Regions from separate parts of the Alcanivorax sp. IL3 genome, predicted to be linked through region 3. Evidence: predicted binding sites of a transcription regulator. Region 3 holds the regulator's gene; each other region holds the start of a gene.
What was found. The regulator PhoB, encoded in region 3, activates phosphate uptake and scavenging genes when phosphate is short. The targets are predictions, from matches to a motif close to TGTCATANNNNTGTCANA.
Positions count from the first base shown of each region.

Region 1 (4,856 bases), 610 kb from region 3:
AGTTGCGGAACCAGTGGACCTGATTGTCGGGGGTGGTGCTGGGCACGGCGTGTCTCGGCGGTTGGTGGCTGACAGGCCAGTATAGCCAGCGGCTGTGGTGGGATGCCAGATGTGGGTAATCGCGGTCGAACGACCGCTCCCACAAAGGTGGGTTCTGGCTCCCGTGGGAGCGGTCGTTCGACCGCGAATAAAAAAACACCGCCCGGAGGGCGGCGTCAGTGTGCTTCGTGAAGCCTGTCAGTGCTGCTACGCCCCGAACAGGCCCTTGAAGAAGTAGAAGAACAGAATGGACAGCAGGGCCCCGGCCGGCAGGGTCACCACCCAGGAGGTGAAGATGGTGCTGACCACGCGCAGGTTCAGGGAGCCGATGCCGCGGGCCATGCCCACGCCCAGGATCGCCCCGACCAGGGTGTGAGTGGTGGAGATGGGCAGGCCGGTGCCGGAGGCCAGGATCACGGTGCCGGCGGCACCCAGCTCGGCGGCGAAGCCGCGGCTGGGGGTCAGCTCGGTGATGTTCTTGCCCACCGTGGCCATTACCCTGGCGCCGAGAATGGCGAGACCGAAGACGATGCCCATGGCGCCCACCAGCAGAATCCAGCCAGGCATGGCGGCTTCCCCGCCGATCACGCCTTCGTTGACGATAACGCTGTTGATGGCGGCCAGCGGTCCCACCGCGTTGGCCACATCATTGGAGCCGTGGGCGAAGGCCATGGCACAGGCGGTGAAGATCATCAGTACGGCAAAGATGCGTTCTACGGAGTGAAAGCGGAATTCCTTGTCGGCTTCCGGGTTGGGCTGGATGCGGCTGAGAATGGCGGCGCCGATCACGGCGACCACCAGACCGCCAACGGCGGACCAGCCAAGACTGGCGCCATAGCTGATTTCCAGGCCGATATGCTTGAGGCCTTTCAGCAGGGTGACGGCGCTAATCGCGAAGCCCACCAGGAACATGTAGAAGGGCACCACCCGCTTGGCCCGCTGAAAGGGATCATCCTGGTTGAGTACCAGCTTCTGTACGCTCTTGATCAGGGCAAAGGAGATAAAGCCGGCCAGCAAGGGCGAGGTGACCCAGCTGGCGACGATGTTGCCCACCTTGCCCCAGTTGACCGCGTCCATGCCCACGCCCACGGCGGCAAAGCCGACAATGGCGCCGACGATGGAGTGGGTGGTGGAGACCGGCCAGCCGAACCAGGAGGCAACAATCAGCCAGATACCGGCGGCCAGCAGGGCGGACATCATCCCGTAGACCAGATAGTGGGGGAACTCGGCAAAGACGCCGGCATCGACGATGCCCTTGCGCACGGTGGCTGTCACTTCGCCACCGGCCAGATAGGCGCCGCAGAATTCAAAGACGATGGCGATCATCACCGCCTGTTTCACCGTCAGGGCACCGGAGCCCACCGAGGTGCCCATGGCGTTGGCCACGTCGTTGGCGCCCACGCCCCAGGCCATCAGGAAGCCGAAGGCGCCGGCCAGCAGTAGCATCAAATAGCTGTGTTCAATCATCCACTCCATAAGATAGCTCCTAGCGTGCGACCAACATCTGCAGGCGGCCGCCCACTTTCTGGGCGCGATCGGCGAGATCGCCTACCCATTCGATGATCTTGTAGAGAAAAATGACATCCACCGGGGGCAGTTCGCTTTCCAGCTTGAACAGGGTGGAACGGATGGTGATTTGTTGCTCGTCGTTGTTGCGCTCCAGCCGGTCCAGCTCTTCGATGAGCTCTTCCACGATCTGGATTTCACGACCGCTGAAGCCGGTCTCGATCAGTTCATCGAGCTCGTTGATGGCTTTCTGGGCCTGGGCGGAGGTGTCGATGGCGCCCTGCACATAGTCGCGCATCACATCGGCCAGCACCGGTGGAATGGTCATTTGCCGGCCCAGCATTAGCCCGGAAATGTCCTTGGCCTTGTTGGCGACCTTGTCCTGCACGCTGATCAGATCGAGCAGATCGGTGCGAGGCATGGGCAGGAACAGGCTTTTGGGCAGGTTCAGGCGGAACTCTTTTTTCAGTTCGTCGGCCTGGTTTTCCAGCTCGGCGATGTGCTTGCGGGCTGCGCGTGCCTTGTCCCAGTCACCGTCGGTAACGGCGGCGAAGAAATCTGCCAGGGTGCGGGCACAATCGTGAACGGTGTCGTAGTGTTGCTGCAGGGGCTTGATGGGGGAGCGGCCAAAGAGGCCGGCAATGGAGCTTCCAAAGGACATAGGCGCCTCGGATCCAGAGTCAGAGTAAAACCTGAAGCAGGGGCTTCAGGTGGAATCAGTGTCCCACTTTCCCGGGCGGTCGCCCAGTAGGGAGAGGGCTCGGGTCATGGCACGACCGTGCGTCTGTCACAGACATGTCATGAAACTGGTCGCGAGTATAGTCAAAGCCGCCGGGGCTGTCAGGGGTTCAATGATAGGGTTACAGTACTAGGACAAAATAATGAGGCCGCAGGACGGCCCGTTGGTCAAACCGGAGAGTCTTGAGTGAACGCCACCGCCAACCCCGCCAAACTGGATGGTCTGCTGATTGATGTGCGCTGGCTGATGCGCGAGTTGCTGGAAGAAGGGCGCGTCAGTCAGGAGGACTTCAATGTCATTTCCACCACGCCGCGGGAAAAGAAGGAGCTGAACTGGCATCCGATCCAGGTGCTGGCCAAGTATCGGCTTACCGATCGCAGTAATACCCATCAGTTGCTGGATGTGGAATTTCTTACTCGCTGGCTGGGGGAGAAGGCAGGTATCCGGGTCTGCCATATTGATCCACTCAAGGTGCATGTGGACCAGGTCACCAATGTGATGAGCTACGCCTTTGCCGAGCGCCACGGCATCGTGGCGTTGGAAGTGCTGCGCGACAAGGTGGTGGTGGCCTGCGATCAGCCCTTTGTTCGTGACTGGCAGGCCCACCTCAAGCAGGTGCTGCGCGACCGGGAGCTGGAGGTGGTGCTGGCCAACCCGGAGCAGCTGCGCCGCTACCGCGTTGAGTTCTACAACCTGAGCCGTTCCATCGCCGGTGCTTCCGGCAAAACCGGCCAGGAAATGTCCGGCATTACCAACTTCGAGCAGTTGTTGGAAGTGGGTAAGGGGCATCATGACGCGGATGACCAGCACATCGTCAATATTGTGGACTGGATTCTGCAGTATGCGTTTTCCCAGCGGGCCAGCGATATTCACCTGGAGCCGCGCCGGGAAACCGGCAAGATGCGCTTCCGTATCGATGGCGTACTGCACGATGTCTACGAACTGCCGGCGGCGATCATGGCGGCGGTGACCAGCCGACTGAAAATTCTCAGTCGCCTGAATGTGGCGGAAAAGCGCAAACCCCAGGATGGCCGTTTGAAGACCAAGTCGCCGGAGGGGGATGAGATCGAGCTGCGACTTTCCACCCTGCCTACTGCCTTCGGGGAAAAGATGGTGATGCGGGTGTTTGACCCGGATGTCCTGGTGCGCAGCTTCGAGCAGATGGGCTTCACCTCGGAGGACTATGAGTCCTGGCAGCGGATGACCTCGCATCCCCATGGGATCATCTTCGTCACCGGGCCCACCGGTTCAGGCAAGACCACCACCCTGTATTCCACCCTAAAGCAGCTGGCCACCAGCGAGGTGAATGTCTGCACCATTGAGGACCCCATCGAAATGGTGGAGTCCAGCTTCAATCAGATGCAGGTGCAGGCCAATATCGACGTGAGTTTTGCCCAGGGGGTCAAGGCCATGCTGCGCCAAGACCCGGATATCATCATGATCGGCGAGATCCGTGACCTGGCTACAGCAGACATGGCGATTCAGGCGGCACTTACCGGTCACCTGGTGTTGTCCACGTTGCATACCAACGATGCGCCGTCGTCCATTACCCGGCTGGTGGATTTGGGGGTGCCGCCCTACATGATCAGCGCCACGGTGCTGGGGGTGATGGCTCAGCGGCTGATCCGCACCCTTTGTCCTCACTGCAAGCAAGCCACGGAGACCGATGTGCAGGCCTGGGAGGAGCTGGTGCGCCCCTTCAAGATGAAGCCGCCGGAAGTTATCTATCGGCCGGTGGGCTGCCTGGAATGTCGGGATACCGGCTACCTGGGTCGCGTGGGGGTCTATGAAACCATGCCCCTGAATACCGCCCTGAAACAGCAGATTTCCCGGGGCGCCGAACTGGAAACCCTCACCCGTCAGTCGCTCAAGAATGGTATGAAGCCCCTGCGCATCAGCGGCGCCATGAAAGTGGCGAAGGGGCTGACCACCATTGAAGAGGTAATGCGGGTGACGCCGTCCCAGGATATTTTGCTGGGATAGAAAATGAGCAAGTTGAAAGTTCAAAGTTGAAAGGCGCGAAGAAAGGATTGGCGGCACCCGGGAAAGGCGGCGCTTCGCGCGGCATGGCTGTCCCGTCTGTGAGCATGACTCATTAGGCCGCTGTAGGAGCTTGCTTGCATGGCGAACCTGCGATCGTGAATCGCGGGCACGGCCTGAGTTAAGCGGTCCAGGCTCTTCCCGCGCCTTTCAGCTTTGAACTTTCAACGTGCAACTCCTTCCTGCCCTCTAGCCTTTCTCTCCCTCCCGTACGACAATAGCCGCCCATGAAAGAACCCCAATATCACGCTCTGCCGGATGAACTGTCGGTGCTGGTCAGCCAGCACTGGCAGCACTTTGTGGAATCCGGTCACCGTATCCCCGACGCCCTGCTTGATGACCTGCCCCGGGTGTGGGCGGGCTCCGACTATGTGGCGCAGCAGTTTCAGCGTGATCCGGGCCTGGGCCAGTGGCTTGAGGACAGTGATCCGAGTGGCGCCCTGGCTGAGGATTCGCTCCGTCAGACCGTGCAGGAGCAGTTGGCCGCCTGTCACAGCGAGGATGAACTCAAGCGTGCCCTGCGCCGTCTGCG
Region 1 is NZ_CP179931.1:3,308,951-3,313,806, reverse strand. It holds gene argA (amino-acid N-acetyltransferase) at 1-46, opposite strand, end outside; gene ACMG4M_RS15395 (inorganic phosphate transporter) at 247-1,515, opposite strand; gene ACMG4M_RS15390 (TIGR00153 family protein) at 1,526-2,206, opposite strand; gene ACMG4M_RS15385 (GspE/PulE family protein) at 2,531-4,267, shown strand; gene glnE (bifunctional [glutamate--ammonia ligase]-adenylyl-L-tyrosine phosphorylase/[glutamate--ammonia-ligase] adenylyltransferase) at 4,552-4,856, shown strand, end outside.
Region 1: ACMG4M_RS15390 (TIGR00153 family protein) is a predicted target of PhoB. The motif match lies at 2,331-2,348, and genes of this name have one in related genera.

Region 2 (4,856 bases), 350 kb from region 3:
TGGGCAAGGCGGACAAGACCACCTACCAGATGGACCCGGCCAACAGTGACGAGGCCCTGCACGAAATCGCCCTGGACCTGGCCGAAGGCGCCGACATGGTGATGGTAAAACCCGGCATGCCCTACCTGGACGTGGTGCGCCGGGTAAAAGACGAATTCAAGGTGCCGGTCTACGCTTATCAAGTAAGCGGTGAATACGCCATGCACATGGCCGCCTTCCAGAATGGCTGGCTGGACCAGGACAAGGTAATAATGGAATCCCTGCTGGCCTTTAAACGTGCCGGCGCCGACGGCATCCTCACCTACTTTGCCAAGGCGGCTGCGCAGAAACTGAAAGGCTGATCTGAGAAACCCTGTCCGGCGCATTCGCTCCATTGAACGCAATACCCCACAGCATGCGCTGGACAGGGGCACCGGCCCGCATCCTATAATGCATATACACCAATACATTAGCGGAGCGCTCCAATGGGCCAAGACAAGACCGACACCCTCGCCCCCCTGGAAGTGGGTCGCCATTGCGCCGCCCTGCATTCCCGGGTGCTGTCACGTCTGGTCACCCGCCTCTACAACAACAAGCTGGCAGATACCGGCCTGCGCATTACCCAGTTTTCCATCCTCAATGCCATCAAGGCACAACCGCCGGAATCCATTTTTCAGTTATCCGAATGGCTGGGCATGGAGCGTACCTCCCTGCAGCGCACCGTGGACAAACTGATCGAGAAAGGGCTGGTGGAATCCGAGCCCACAGGCAACAAACGCTCACTGGGTCTGTCGCTCACTGCCGATGGCGAGGCTCTCTACCAGCGGGCACTGATACGCTGGCAGGAAGCCCAGAACGCTTTCGAGTCACTGGTCGGCAAAGAGGAGTGGGACAATATGGCCAGTCAACTTCATCGCTTCAGTACCCGGGTCAAGCAAGAGCTTTAAGCGGCGCTTGAGAAGGCAGGGGCGAATCCGAAAACGCTTTAACGGTATCGATCACCGCCGCATCCCTGAGCACTTTGCGATGACCCAACCCTTGCGTTTGATGCAGCGTAGCCTCTGGAATGGCTTGTTGCAGACGCAGCCCCTCCGCAAAAGGAATCTCCCTGTCACCGGTATCATGGATCAGCAATACCGGGCCACGAATCTGCTTGCCCAACCGCGCTATATTCAGTGCATCGAAACCAATCCCCACCCGGGCGGCCATTTTCTGTAGAAGCTGGAGTCGTGCCCGCTCACCCAGATGCAGAAACAAAGCGAAATTATTGACCATGCCGCGAAATTCCGCCGGTCCGGCAATCAGCACCAGCCTCCCGATACGGCTTTCCTGTGTGGCCACGTGGGCCAGGGCCCCGGCACCCATGGAATGCCCCAGCGCAACGGATACAGGACCACCGATAAAATCCAGCGCCAGACGAATCGCGGCAATGAAATCCCCCACATGGGCCGGCCCATCCGCCTGCTCTCCATGCCCCGGTAAAATCAGGGCGTAGCGGGTATATCGGTTGCCATTCACTGCATCGATGAAGGGCAACATCTGTGTGGCCCGGCCGGACCACCCATGCACAAACAGCGCGGCCTCGTCGCCACCCTGCCATATCGCCAGTTGCGCCCGCTCACCCAGCGAAACAGTCAGATCCGGCTCTGATGTGCGGAACGACAATGGCCCCCTGGACACCCGGGGCGTAGTCAACAGATGCAGTGCCGTATCACTGGCGCTGCCTGGCAGCAGCCGACTATAGCCAGCCATCAAGGTTTGAAAAACGGATAGCAACATAACCCTTCTCCTTTAATGTATATACACTCAAAAGCAACCCAAATGCGCCTTGCTGTGCCATGATTACCATTTAGTGTATTTACACTTTATATTGCTTTATCCTCACAGACAAGCCAGCCCGATTCCCGGGATGGCCCCCGGAGCCGTGAATCCCGGCAGGAACAGCCAATGGCTTATATGAGGAAACGGTTAGAATTTCACCGTTTTCTGCTGATTCTGATGACTGGGTCCCTGACCCGAGGATAACTGTAATGCGTACACTGATACTGATCGCCACCCTGAGCCTGTCGAGCCTGGCCGCTGCTGAAGGCCGCGCCCCAACCGAACAGGAGATGCAGGAGCTGGACATAATCCAGCAATCCTGGATCTTCCAGGGCTGAGTATCCATAAAGCCGCCTGCGGGCGGCTTTATTATTTCATCTCCACTTCCCGCCTCCCCGATCCGCGCGCTATCCTGCTTAACAGGCTGCTGAAAAGCCCGTTAACACAAAATCATTTTGCACCTGTCATTACCGTGTCACATTAATGTCATGCAATAGGGTCTTTGCAAACGGCCCGGTCAGGACGACGCCAATGAATGACATTGCCAGCGAACACAGCGCCATCGACCTCAACAACCCGGACTACTATTTCAACCGGGAACTGAGCCTGTTGCAGTTCAACCTGCGGGTGCTGGAACAGGCCATGGACGACAGCCATCCCTTGATGGAACGGCTGAACTTTCTGCTGATTTTTTCCAGCAACATGGATGAATTTTTCGAGATCCGTGTGGCCGGCCTGAAAAACAAGCTGGAAACCCACACCGGCCAGCCGGGCCCCGACGGCATGCTGGCCGAGGAAATCCTGAAGGAAATCAGCCGCACGACCCACGAGGCGGTGGACCGTCAGTATCACATTCTCAACAACATTCTTCTGCCGGCCCTGCGCGAGGAAGGCGTGGACTTTCTGCGTCGCGAAGACTGGACCGAAGCACAGATTGAATGGGTGAAAAAATATTTTCGCGAACAGATCTATCCGGTGCTTACCCCCATTGCCCTGGACCCGTCACACCCCTTCCCGCGGCTTGTGAACAAGAGCCTGAACTTTATCGTATCGCTGGACGGCAAAGATGCCTTTGGCCGTTCCACCGGTCTGGCCATTGTGCCCGCACCCCGCTCTCTGCCCCGGCTGATCCGTATTCCTGACGAGATCAGCGAAAGCGGCGACGACAACTTCGTGTTCCTGTCATCCATGATCCATGCCCATGTATCGGACCTGTTCCCGGGTATGAAAGCCACCGGCTGCTACCAGTTCCGGGTCACCCGTAACGCGGACATGGAAGTGGACGAGGACGTGGAAGACCTGGCCAGCGCACTGAAAGGCCAGCTGCTGTCACGGCGTTATGGTGACGAGGTGCGCCTGGAAGTGGCGGACAACTGCCCGCGTCACCTGACCGATTATTTGCTGGAGCAGTTCGAACTCACCGAGATCGATCTGTACGAAGTGAATGGCCCGGTGAACCTGGCGCGCATGTTCACCAGCGTGAACCGCCCGCGCCTGCACTACCCGCCTTACACCCCGAAGCTGGCGCCGGCAGTGAAAAAAGCCGAAACCATTTTCGACGCCATGGATCAGGGCGACATTCTGCTGCATCACCCCTATGAATCCTTCCAGCCAGTGGTCAGTCTGCTGGCGGAAGCGGCCCGCGACCCCAAGGTCCTGGCCATCAAGCAGACCCTGTACCGTACCGGCACCAAGTCAGAAATCCTCGATCATCTGGAAACCGCCGCCCGGAATGGCAAGGAAGTCACCGCCATCGTGGAGCTGCGTGCGCGCTTCGACGAGGAATCCAATATCGAAGGGGCCCGGCGCCTGCAGGAAGCCGGCGCCATCGTGGTGTACGGGGTGGTGGGCTACAAGACCCACGCCAAGATGCTGCTGGTAGTGCGCCGCGAAGGCGATGGCATCAAACGCTACGTGCATCTGGGCACCGGTAACTACCACACCAAGACCACCAAGCTGTATACCGATTACGGCCTGATGACCTGCGAGAAAGGTATCTGCCAGGACGTGCACAAGATCTTCCAGGAGCTCACCGGCATGGGCAAGGCGGCGCGGCTAAAGCAGCTAAAGCATTCGCCCTTTACCCTGCACCCGTCGCTGATTGAATGGATCGACTTTGAAACGCAGCAGGCCACCGCCGGCAACACGGCGCGGATTATTGCCAAATTCAATTCCCTCACCGAAGAGAAGATCATCCAGGCCTTGTACCGGGCCAGTCAGGCGGGCGTGGAGATTGATCTGATCGTACGCGGGATCTGCTGCCTGAAACCCGGGGTACCGGGGCTATCCGAGAATATCCGGGTGCGCTCGGTGATCGGCCGCTTCCTGGAACATACCCGCATTTACCACTTCCATCACGGCGGTGAAGATCTGGTGTATGGCTCCAGCGCCGACTGGATGGATCGCAACCTGTTCAACCGGGTGGAAACCTGCTTCCCGGTCAATGACCCGGTGCTCAAGGCACAGGTGATTGAGCAGGGACTGCATTACTATCTGCGCGACAACAGCCGTGCCTGGGTACTGCAGCCCGATGGCCGCTATCTGCGCGCACAGCCCCAGGAGGGCGAAACCGCGTTTATTGCCCAGCAGACCTTGCTGGAAACCCTGGGCGGAAACTGAGTTTTTAATGGATAATTGATAACTCGTGGGAAAGGGCATCAAGCCCTGAAACGCAAAAGGCCGCGCCCAATCGCTTGGACGCGGCCTTTTGCGTTTAAAGACAACAGCAACGCCAATCCGCGCCGTTATCAATTATCCCTTCTCAATTATCAACCAACCTAAGCTCATAGCCGCCAGCACGAAAATAATCCTGTTCCTGTTCCAGATCAGCCAGTGTCAGCGGATGCTCTTCGAGCCAGTGCGCCGGAAACTGCAGGGACAAGGTATTATCTTCGGCTTTCAGCACCATCTCGGGAATGACTTCATCGCAACGGGCATGGTGCAGGCGAGCAGACAATCGCAGCACCAGGCACAACCGCAACAGGCCCTGCTGCTCATCGTCCGGCAGCTCCGACAACGCGGACAGCGGAAGCTTGCGGCGGTGGCCACGCACCAGC
Region 2 is NZ_CP179931.1:647,672-652,527, reverse strand. It holds gene hemB (porphobilinogen synthase) at 1-341, shown strand, start outside; gene ACMG4M_RS03070 (MarR family winged helix-turn-helix transcriptional regulator) at 465-926, shown strand; gene ACMG4M_RS03065 (alpha/beta fold hydrolase) at 910-1,758, opposite strand; gene ACMG4M_RS03060 (hypothetical protein) at 2,010-2,138, shown strand; gene ppk1 (polyphosphate kinase 1) at 2,332-4,419, shown strand; gene ppx (exopolyphosphatase) at 4,562-4,856, opposite strand, start outside.
Region 2: ppk1 (polyphosphate kinase 1) is a predicted target of PhoB. The motif match lies at 2,274-2,291, and genes of this name have one in related genera.

Region 3 (4,856 bases):
GCCGTTTGTTCGTTGTGGCTAGAGGCAGCTGTAGGAGCGCCGCTTGAGGCGCGAACCGAGCCTCGGCGAGGACATCGCCTTTGGGTTGCTGCCTCGCTCGCTCGGTTCGCGCCTCAAGCGGCGCTCCTACGCTGGCTTTTTACCCCGCCACCGCCGTGGGTTTACTCACCAACCGATCCGCCGGGAAATGACAGGTAAAGACGCTGCCCTTGCCCAGTTCGCTCTTGATTTCCAGTTTGCCGTTGTGGCGGATCATCACGTGCTTGACGATGGCCAGGCCCAGACCGGTGCCGCCGGTCTCGGTGACGCGGCTGTTATCCGGGCGATAGAAGCGTTCGGTGAGGCGCGGAATGTGGGCCGGATCAATGCCGACGCCGTTGTCGCTCACTGCCAGATGCGCGCCGCGTTCATCCTGCCACCAGCGAATCTGGATCTGGCCACCGGCGGGAGTGTATTTCACCGCATTGGTGATCAGGTTGCCGAACGCGCTTTCCAGCTCTGCCGGGTTGGCGATCAGGCGGGCCTCTTCGGTCACGTCCAGCTCGATGCTGTGGGCCTTGTCGGCGCTGAGTGCGAGGGCATTTTCGCGCATGCGTTTGAGCATGCCGTGGACCGGTACCGCCTGGCTCAGGTTGTCCGCGTCGGTGCCTTCCAGTCGGGCCAACAACAGCAGATCCGAGACCAGAGCTTCCATGCGGTTGGACTGGTTGTCCATCTGGGTGAGCGCCCGGCGCAGGCGCGACTGTTCTTCCGGTACGGTATCAAGCAGGGTTTCAAGGTAACCCTTGAGCACGGTCAGCGGGGTTTTCAGTTCGTGGCTCACGTTGGCCACGAAATCCTTGCGCATCTGTTCCAGGTGATGGAGCCGGGTCACGTCCCGGGCCATCATCAACTGTTCGCCCACACCAAACTCGGTGACGCGAAATTGCAGGATGCGGTTGTCGTCTACCGGCGAGGGAATTTCCAGGGCGTCACGAAAATCTCCCTGGCTAAGGTATTCGGTAAATTTCGGATGGCGGATCAGGTTGGTGAGCGGTTGGCCCAGGTCCTGGCGGGCATTGAAACCCATATAGTGTTCTGCGGCCTGGTTCCAGTACTCCAGGTAGCCGTGTTGATCGATGAGGATGACCACATCTTCCAGGGCATTCACTGATTGTTGGGCGCGGTGAATGATGCCTTGCAGGTTTTCCTGGGCGCGGCGTTCTTTCTGGAAAAGGTGTTCAAGGCGAGTGTAGAACTCGCCCCAGAGGCCGGTGCTGTCCGGTGGCTCGGTATGGTCATCGCGCACCAGCCAGCTGTACAGGCCAAACAACTGCCGGGTGCTCCAGATGATATAGCCCAGCATGCCTGCCAGCAGTGGCCAGATGTTGCCCACCGCTAACGCCGCCAGAGCGGCCAGCAGTAACAGGCCGACAATGCGATTTACTTCCTTGGCCAGACTGGCTTTCATGATCTCGCTTCCACCGCCCCGTTGCGGCTACGTGGGTGCATTAATCGTAACCGACTCGCATTGCACCACCTCTTCTGATTGCGCGCAATGCGTAGCGCAGACCGGATCGGTTCAGCCTGCCTTGGCGGATTTTACTGAAAAACGGTAGCCGGTGCCGCGTACCGTCTGGATAAAACGGTCGTAGCCGAAGGGGGCCAGGGCCTTGCGCAGGCGACGGATATGCACATCAATGGTGCGGTCTTCCACATACACGTTGGCGCCCCACACCTGATCCAGTAACTGGGTGCGCGAGTAGGCCCGTTCCTGGTGGCTCATGAAGAATTCCAGCAGACGGTATTCCGTCGGGCCCATGTCCACGGGCTCGTCGTCGGCGCTGATGCGGTGGCTGACCGGATCCAGGCAGAGACCTTCCACTTCAATGGCCTTGTCCGCCGCCGTGCTGGAAGCCCGGCGCAGTACCGCCTTGATGCGGGAAATCAGCTCGCGGGTGGAAAATGGCTTGGTGATGTAGTCGTCGGCGCCCACATCCAGGCCCTGGATCTTGTTGTCCTCTTCGCTCTTGGCGGTGAGCATGATGATGGGGATCTCGTTGGTGGTCTCATCACGCTTGAGGCGGCGGGCCAGCTCAATGCCGGTGATCGACGGCAGCATCCAGTCCAGCAGCACCAGATCCGGGCGTTCATCGACAATAATTTCGTGGCCGCGCTGGGCATTTTCTGCCTCCAGCACATCAAAATCAGCCAGCTCCAAGGCAACGGCCACCATTTCCCGAATAGCGGGCTCGTCGTCAACAATCAAAATACGGTTACGGGACATGGCTTTCCTTCCTTGCCTGTCTATCTATGTTGCCCTATTAGATTGCTTTTTTGTGACATTCGTATGACAAGTTGGGCGGATTTTTGGGGGAAAAGCAAGAGGCGAGCTATAACACCAATTCAGGGCATGTGCCGATGGATGGATACGGCACTTCGCGCTGCTGAGGAAAAACAGAAAAAATCTCAGCGCGGGTCATCACGGCTAACGAGTGGCATTACCCTATGTCGCGTTGCAACTCGAAGCTTGTAGCTTGCCACTCAAAGATACTGGAAATATAACCCGACAAACACGCACGCTCCGGCCCAGTGGTTATTGAGAAAAGCGTGGAAGCTGGGCCAGCGTTCCCGGTAGCGGATCAGACTGTGCTGGAACAGGAAGCTCAGGGTCATGCCGCCCAGGCCCACGTACCAGGGCCAAGAGAAGTCCAGCCGTTGTCCCACCATGATCAGCGCCAGCAGAGTCAGACCCTGGAGGATGGCGATCATCAGCCGGTCCGCATCGCCGAACAGGATGGCGGTGCTCTTGATGCCCAGTTTCAGGTCGTCTTCCCGGTCGCACATGGCGTATTCGGTGTCGTAGGCCACAGTCCACACCAGGTTGGCCACATACAATAGCCAGGCGATTTCCGGCACTGCCCCGGTTTCGGCGGCAAATGCCATGGGGATGGCCCAGCTGAAGGCGGCGCCCAGAAACAGTTGCGGCATGAAGGTGAAGCGTTTGGTGAAGGGGTAAAGAACAGCAAGCCCGAGGCCACCGAAGGACAACCAGAAGGTCAGCTCGTTGAGGAACAGCACCAGCACAAAGGCCAGCAGCCCCAGTCCACAGAACAGGGCCAGGGCTTTCTTGGCGCTGATGGCACCGGTGGCCAGTGGGCGACCTTTGGTGCGTTCCACGTCACCATCGAAATCCCGGTCGGCAAAGTCGTTAATCACGCAGCCGGCGGCACGCATGATGATCACCCCGAGAATGAAGATCAGCACGGTTTTCAGGCTCGGCGTGCCATTACCGGCAATCCACACCGCCCACAGGGTGGGCCACAGCAGCAGCAGCGTACCGATGGGGCGATCCAGTCGCATCAGCTGTATATAGGGCCAGGCTTGGGGGTAGCGCTGTTCAACGAAGGCAAACATGGGACATCCGGTTGTCAGGGGCGGGGTTAAGTTTCAAGTTGAAAGTGGAAAGTTTCAAGGCGCCTTGTAGGAGCACCTCTTGAGGTGCGAAGCCTCGAATGGTCGCGATAACTCTCAGATTTGAACCGACTCTCCCTCCAGGCAGGGTGACTGCGGTGAAAACCATTTCCTCGCTACGCTCGGTTCGCACCTCAAGAGGTGCTCCTACAGCAGTGAAGAAACGCTAGTAGCGCCCACCTTCTCCCACAGTGCCGGCAGAAAGTATTCTGCTACCAGCAACGGCTCACCGCGTTTGATGAAACGGGACTGGCGCCCCCAGCACACTGGCATGGCTTCTGCAGGGCTTCCAAGGCGAGCCCAGACCTGGTCGCGCAGGCAGGTGGGGCGTTTGTAGAGTTCCAGGCCCAGGGAGCGGCTACCCATATGGCCCAGGGAGCGATTGGCGCCGGTGAGGCTGGTCAGGGGCAGAACGCTGCGGGCGGCCACCACCGGGGTGTCGTCCAGCAGCAGAGTGACCTCGCGGATCAGTGCCGCCCGCCGGGGAGCCAGGTCCAGCAGTTGCCGTTCGTCGGCTCGGGGAAAGCTGATGGCGTGGTAGCCAGGCTCCACCCGGAACTGGCCGTGGCGCTTCAGACGCAGGGTCAGGGACGCCGGATCCGCCATCCACTCACGGATACGGGGCGGCAGCACCAGCTGTTCCAGCGGGCGCCAAAGGCTGTCAGGATGCAGGGCGGCAGGCAGCATGGGTCTCTCAACATCGCAGGCCGCAGGACTATGGCGCAAGCAGTGACTCAGGGCAAGTCAGCAGCGCGCCGGTCTGCGAGCGCTTGCCGGCAAGCGATAATGGCCTTGGGCCAGGCAAATGGACCCCGGCGCCAATGCGTGCCAGTGCCCAATGTCATTGATTTTTCGGGCGTGCGCCGATAGGTTATCGCCCCCCGAGATACACCCTGTATGTAGCAGAGTAAGCGAGTACTTACTCCAATTCGACGAGGTTCACGATGAAGAAGTGGGAATGCGTAGTGTGCGGTTTCATCTATGACGAAGCCGAAGGTCTGCCCGATGAGGGTATTGCCCCCGGTACGGCCTGGGATGATGTGCCGGAAGACTGGGTCTGCCCGGATTGTGGCGTGGGCAAGGACGATTTCGAAATGGTGGAAATCTGAGCCGTTACGCTCTGGCCACACAGTCATTCCGCCCGTTCACTGATTAATTAAGGACTGTTCATGCAACCTATCGTCATCATCGGTTCCGGCCTTGCCGGCTTTAATACCGTCAAGGAATTCCGCAAGCTGGACAAGGAAACGCCCATCGTTGTGATCACCAGCGACGACGGCCGTAACTATTCCAAGCCCATGCTGTCCGCCGGTTTTACCAAGGAAAAAACCGCTGATGACCTGTGCATGGCCACGCCGGAAAAGGTTGCCGAGCAGTTCAATGTGGAAGTGCGCACCGACGTG
Region 3 is NZ_CP179931.1:298,471-303,326, forward strand. It holds gene phoR (phosphate regulon sensor histidine kinase PhoR) at 140-1,450, opposite strand; gene phoB (phosphate regulon transcriptional regulator PhoB) at 1,562-2,266, opposite strand; gene ubiA (4-hydroxybenzoate octaprenyltransferase) at 2,524-3,396, opposite strand; gene ACMG4M_RS01465 (chorismate--pyruvate lyase family protein) at 3,601-4,140, opposite strand; gene rd (rubredoxin) at 4,398-4,562, shown strand; gene ACMG4M_RS01475 (NAD(P)/FAD-dependent oxidoreductase) at 4,623-4,856, shown strand, end outside.